Regions from separate parts of the Shewanella sp. SG41-3 genome, predicted to be linked through region 1. Evidence: predicted binding sites of a transcription regulator. Region 1 holds the regulator's gene; each other region holds the start of a gene.
The links. The regulator MetJ, encoded in region 1, represses methionine synthesis genes. The targets are predictions, from matches to a motif close to TAGACGTCTAGACGTCTA.

Region 2: the regulator MetJ is predicted to act here: its motif matches at 1,217-1,234, upstream of msrA (peptide-methionine (S)-S-oxide reductase MsrA).
Region 3: the regulator MetJ is predicted to act here: its motif matches at 1,016-1,033, upstream of metK (methionine adenosyltransferase).

The regions. Positions count from the first base shown of each region.
Region 1 is NZ_JACJFJ010000003.1:300,649-302,931, reverse strand. Features, by position in the region: gene H5164_RS07375 (sulfite exporter TauE/SafE family protein) at 1-401, opposite strand, end outside; gene metJ (met regulon transcriptional regulator MetJ) at 596-910, opposite strand; gene metB (cystathionine gamma-synthase) at 1,118-2,283, shown strand, end outside.
Region 2 is NZ_JACJFJ010000005.1:400,361-402,643, forward strand. Features, by position in the region: gene astE (succinylglutamate desuccinylase) at 8-1,036, opposite strand; gene msrA (peptide-methionine (S)-S-oxide reductase MsrA) at 1,257-1,736, shown strand; gene H5164_RS12585 (hypothetical protein) at 1,865-2,224, opposite strand.
Region 3 is NZ_JACJFJ010000003.1:39,467-41,749, forward strand. Features, by position in the region: gene tkt (transketolase) at 1-523, opposite strand, end outside; gene metK (methionine adenosyltransferase) at 1,064-2,215, shown strand.

The DNA.
Region 1 (2,283 bases):
ACCCCAGCGATAAATAAACTGATGCGATTGATTGGTGCGGTAAAGCGAAAGACGCTTAGGATAACGGCAATAAACACGATTGCTGCAATCACCAAGCCTAGTATGGCTTGTGGTGCAAACAGTAATAACCCTGCACCTAAAAATCCTCCTGGAACACGTCCCAGTAAGGCATATTGTAATCCATTAAACTGCAGGTGGCCGCGCTCTCTAAACAAGGTCATTGCAGAGATTGCAAAACCCATGGCAATAATAGGAACAGGAACTAATTGAGGATTAACAATATACAGTAGTGGGCTTGCTACAACGGCTAACCCAAAGCCAATTAAGCTTTGGGTTAGCGCGCCAAAAAATACAATAATTGATGCCAGTATCAAAGTGGTTGGATCGATAAATGACATCATAATTTCTCTTTAAAATATTACTGCTTATAGCAATCCACATTGAAATTGGATCTATTTTAGGCGTACAGCAACTTTGCCTTTAAAAGACTGCCTCGAATACCACGCTAATCATTTTCGCTAAAAGAGCAAACTTCAATAAGGATTGGTATCAATGGGCAGTTTTAAAGTCGGTGAGGGATTCATTAACCTGTAGGTTATTCGAGCTCTTCCCATTCGATACCCATATCATCCATTAACTTTTTCGCTTCACTTGGAATGCTATCAGGCTGATCTTTTGATAAATCACCGTCATAAGGTAATGGTTGACCTGTGTACGCGTGCAAAAATGCTTCGCATAGCAGTTCACTGTTAGTTGCATGGCGCAGATTATTTATCTGGCGACGCGTCCGCTCATCTGTCAGTACTTTTAATACTTTTAAAGGGATAGAAACCGTAATTTTTTTTACTTGTTCATTTTTTTTGCCGTGTTCGGCATATGGGCTGATATATTCGCCATTCCATTCAGTCATTAACTTACCCTTAACGATAAATACGCTGCAGATTTTAAACCGTTACAATCTCTAGTCAAATTATTGCTACTATTTAATCCCGATGCAAATAGATTTCTCGATGTTTAGACGTCTAAACGGCTATTTTGGTTGACTCGGGGAGAACTCTTCGGTAAATTTGGACGTCTAGACATCTATTGTGTGTTTGTGACTTTTTAGGAATCAATTATGACTCAGTATCAAAGTGCCACTTTGGCCGTTCGCCAGGGTATAGAAACAGACACACAACATGGTGCTATTGTGCCGCCGATTTATTTATCGACCAATTATTCATTTGATGGCCACACTAATCCTCGCGAGTTTGACTACAGCCGTTCAGGTAATCCGACGCGTTGTATATTAGGTGAGGCGATTGCAAAACTTGAGCAAGGTGTAACTGGTGTGGTGACATGTACCGGCATGGCGGCCATTACCTTAGTGACCAGTTTGTTGGGCCCAGATGATTTATTGGTTGTGCCGCACGATTGTTATGGTGGCAGTTACCGTTTATTTACTAACCTGGCCAAAAAAGGTCAATTTAAGTTATTGGTTGTTGATCAAACTGATGCGCAAGCGCTGGGCAACGCGATAGCGCAAAATCCCAAAATGGTCTGGTTAGAAACGCCATCAAATCCATTACTGCGGGTAGTCGATATTAATGCGATCAGTATCGCTTGCCATGAGGTTGGCGCGTTAGTGGCGGTTGATAACACTTTTTTGTCGCCAATATTACAACAACCTTTATTGTTGGGGGCCGATATCGTTATTCACTCAACCACCAAATACATTAATGGTCACAGTGATGTGGTCGGTGGCGCTGTGGTGGCTAAAGATGCTGAAGTGGGTGAATTATTACATTGGTGGTCAAACACCCTTGGATTAACCGGTTCTGCTTTTGATAGCTATTTAACCTTACGTGGCTTAAGAACGCTGGCAGTCCGCATTCGTGAGCATCAACGTAATGCGCAAAAAATTGTAGAATTACTCAATGCCAGTGATGTGGTTGCCAAGGTGTATTATCCAGGTCTAAAAGACCATCCGGGTCACGAAATTGCCGCAAAACAACAACAAGGTTTTGGCGCTATGTTAAGTTTTGAATTAACCGGTGGTGAAGCTGAAGTGGTGGCCTTTTTACAGGCATTATCTTTGTTTAGTATTGCTGAAAGTTTAGGCGGAGTGGAAAGTTTAGTTGCTGTTCCTGCCACCATGACTCACCGTGCAATGGACCCACAGGCAAGGCAACAGGCTGGTATTAAAGACACTTTACTGAGATTATCAGTCGGTATTGAAGATGCAGATGACCTGCTCGCGGATATTCAAGCCGGTCTCGCCGCTGTTACAGCGATAAAATCAGC
Region 2 (2,283 bases), on a different contig from region 1:
TTTACGACTATAAGATTGACTCGTTCGGTGCAGGTACTAAACATAGCACTGTACGCTGCCCAATGGGTACATTTGCATTCGGAAATACAATGGCCTCTTGTGGCTGTTCGACGGTGATCGCTTTACCACCTTCTGTCGCTAACACAGCCCCCTGACTAAAAGCACTGAAGTTTTCTGCATCACCAGCAAAGCTAAATTCAAAGTCATCGAAATGTTTATTAATCGACCTAGACACCTTATACAAGTTGACCTTACTTGCGTCAAACTCAACAGGCGCTAACTGAGGCTCAGTAACCAGTTTTTCAAGCATAGTATGAGTTTGCGCAAAACGACTCATGTCGTTTTGACCAAATGGCATCACTTTTCCTAATTCAACGGTAAATGCATCTGCTTGAAATTGCTCTGAGGAGTAATAGCTAAACGTAGTTGTCGGTTCATGATGGAATAACATGGTATCAACACCACATGCCGCCAAAAACATAATTTGCTCGCCGCTAAAAGCACGACCTGGACGGTATGGGTAAATGGCAAACTTTTCATGCTTTGAAGCACGGATTGCAGTATGTAAGTCGTAATGAATGCGTTGATTGTCGCTATTGGCATTGAAAAAGTCAGCCACGTATTGCTCTAACGCTTTAGCTCGATGGCGCTCTGGGTGAGTTAAACCCTCGCCCTTTGAATGCGCACCGCTAAATAGGCGATTCATGTTTTCATAAATAAAACGGGTTTTATTAATGATCGCAGCGGGATTACCGATTAAAAACATTACACGCTGCTTGGCCACTATACGTTGAGTCAGCAAATCTTTAATCAGTTGATTGCATATTTCAATTGGCGCAGTTTCATTACCGTGCACGGCACATGACAACACTATGTCTTTAGTGGCAGTTGTTGGCGTAAATACAATCACCCCAGTATCTAATACATCAACCCGAGTATGTTGGGCTAACATAAAGTCATACGCTGCTGGTAGTCGAGTCGGATTTGCTAAGGTATAGGCTAAAAAATCGTGGTTTATCATCAGGTCAGATAACACTATCAACTCCTTGTCTCATTATTATATGGCGTAGTTAAACTTGACGTAAACGGCTGTTAACTAAGATGCCTATTACGGCAGATTCTATCATAGCCAAAGACTATTTTATTGCAGGCATATGTTAGTTTTATTTATTAATAAAAGTTTGCTTGCAAAACATCACAATATTCAACACAATTACAGCCATCTAGACTTCTATAATATGTTTTAAGGGTATGTCATGGCGTTAGCAACATTTGGTGCAGGCTGTTTTTGGGGTGTTGAATATTTTTTCCGTGAAATTAACGGCGTCAGTAACGCAACGTGTGGCTACATGGGTGGCAAAGACACTGCAACAACTTATAAAGAAGTGAAGACGGGTTCCACTGGCCATGCTGAAGTTGTCCAAGTTGAATTTGATCCTGAAGTGGTCAGTTTTAACGACCTACTGGATGTGTTTTGGAAAAACCATAACCCGACCATGTTAAACATGCAGGGTGGCGACATTGGCACTCAATATCGCAGTACGATATTTTTTCACGATAAAGAGCAAAAAGCCCAAGCTGAAACCTCAAAGCTGGCATTAGCACGCAGCGGTAAATGGGGACAGCGTCATATTGTGACTGAAATTGTACCGATACAAACATTCCACATAGCCGAGGAATATCACCAGAATTATTTAGAAAAAAATAACCTACCAACTTGTCATTTGGTTTACTAATTGGATTGAGATAAATAATACTTTTCTTATTACGTGATCAACCAAAATCACTGATATTTTTGAGTTTACGACACATTGTTGAAATAAGAGGGATGTCCTTATTTCAACAATGAAACAAACACACACTATTAACTCTTATGGATATATAAATAGTAAATAAATAATCCAAGAGTAAAAATACTTACCGAAGAAATAATGTAGAACCACGCAAGTTTTTTGTCTTTGCTTCGACTAAAGCGCTTTGTCGCTTCAATATTAACAAGAGAAGCATGACGTTTGAGGTTGGGCCAAGCAATAACCCCAGCGTAAGCAACCATTCGTGCACCAATACCTTTATCCCAAGCAGGGGGCTCTATCCCTTCTTTCAACATTTCTTGCTCAAGATGTTTAATAGTAATACGGCCAAATAAAAATATGGCCGTACCCCATATAAGCAATACAATAAAAAACAATACCGCCATCCAGCTTTCTGTGGATAGTTCTGCCATGAGTCCAACCCCTCACTCTTAGTCTTATAAATTCAGTGCTTGCTTCATAATTTTAACAA
Region 3 (2,283 bases), 260 kb from region 1:
GGCCTAATGTGCCGGCTAATGAACTGGCTTCGTGAGAAATACCTTCCATTAAACAGCCATCACCTAAGAAACAGTAGGTAAAATGATCAACAATATCGTGACCTGGACGGTTAAACTGAGCCGCTAAGGTTTTTTCGGCAATCGCCATACCAACAGCATTGCTCAAACCTGCGCCTAAAGGACCGGTGGTGGTTTCAACACCTGGAGTATAACCATACTCAGGATGACCAGGTGTTTTTGAATGTAATTGACGGAATTGCTTTAACTCTTCAATCGGCAACTCATAGCCTGATAAATGCAATAAAGAGTAGATAAGCATAGAGCCATGACCGTTTGACAGAACAAAACGATCGCGATCGACCCAGTTAGGATTAGTTGGATTGTGCTTTAGAAAATCATTCCATAGCACTTCGGCGATATCAGCCATACCCATTGGGGCACCTGGATGACCAGAATTGGCTTTTTGAACCGCATCCATACTTAAGGCGCGAATAGCGTTAGCGAGTACTTTACGAGATGACATGCTCTCTCCTGCTTGTTTGTAAGGTCTAGCGGGCAATTGTGAAGCCATATTTTCCCCTACAAGGCGATGTGACGCAAATTAAAATTTCTCTCATTACATTTTTAGTCAGTAATAAGCTCACTTTTACCTATTAAGGTCGTCTTGCCGCTGATGTTTATTGGGTAGATAACATGCCAAAAGCCCCGTAATGAACATTTACGTACTGAGTAATTATTTATTGACAGTCAGCTTAGAAAACAGCGCTGTGTAAGTAAAACGTCAACTTGTCTCAACACTTAATACCTCATAATCATCCTTAATATTGTTCAATTAATGGCACCAAAGTGTTTAAAGCAGACCAATAAAAACGATTAAAACTCAATTAAATCAGAAATTTAATTAACCCATTAGCTAAACACACGCATAGAGAGTAAAAAATATTCATGCACTACTGCACAATTATCTGCTTAAATTCGTATTAAGGGGTGTTATCAAATTAGATTTCGACTAAAATAGACGTCTAGACGTATATTCAAATGCAACCAACGAGATTTTCCTATTATGGCAAAGCACTTGTTTACCTCTGAGTCGGTCTCAGAAGGTCATCCTGATAAAATCGCCGATCAGATTTCTGATGCGGTATTAGACGCAATACTTGAGCAAGATCCAAAGGCTCGTGTTGCGTGCGAAACGTATGTTAAAACCGGTATGGTATTAGTGGGCGGTGAAGTCACCACTTCTGCTTGGGTAGACATTGAAGAAATTACCCGTAAAACCGTCCGCGAAATCGGTTACACCAATTCAGATATGGGTTTTGATGCTGATTCATGTGCGGTACTTAATGCCATTGGCAAACAGTCACCAGACATCAATCAAGGCGTTGACCGCTCAGATCCTGCTGAACAAGGCGCTGGCGATCAGGGCTTAATGTTTGGCTATGCCAGCAATGAAACCGACGTATTAATGCCTGCACCTATCACTTACGCTCATAAGCTAGTTAAGCGTCAGTCAGAAGTGCGTAAAGACGGCACTTTACCTTGGTTGCGTCCAGATGCAAAAAGCCAAGTAACCTTTGCATATGACGATGGCAAAATCATCGGTATCGATGCGATTGTATTGTCAACTCAACATCGTGAAGACGTAACACAAGCAGATTTGATTGAAGCCGTAATGGAAACCATCATCAAGCCTGTATTACCTGCACAATGGTTAAACAAAGACACTAAATACTTTATCAACCCTACTGGTCGCTTTGTTATTGGTGGACCTGTTGGTGATTGTGGTTTAACAGGACGTAAGATTATCGTTGATACTTACGGCGGAATGGCGCGCCATGGTGGCGGTGCATTCTCTGGTAAAGACCCATCGAAAGTAGACCGTAGCGCAGCTTATGCTGCACGTTATGTGGCTAAGAATATTGTTGCTGCAGGTCTTGCTGATCGCTGTGAGCTACAAGTGTCTTATGCTATTGGTGTTGCAGAGCCAACATCTATTAGTATCGAAACATTCGGTACTGGTAAAGTGTCTGAAGAAGTGTTGATCAAATTGATCCGTCAACACTTTGAGCTACGTCCTTATGGTTTAACCGCAATGCTAGATTTGGCGCGTCCTATCTATCAACAAACTGCAGCTTATGGCCATTTTGGTCGCGATATATTCCCTTGGGAAGCGACAGATAAAGCTGAGATTCTCCGTGCTGATGCCGGACTTTAATAAGCTAGGTATCGATATAGCCTTAACGCTTGTTGGCTAAGCTAAAACGATATCAAACATAAAACCGC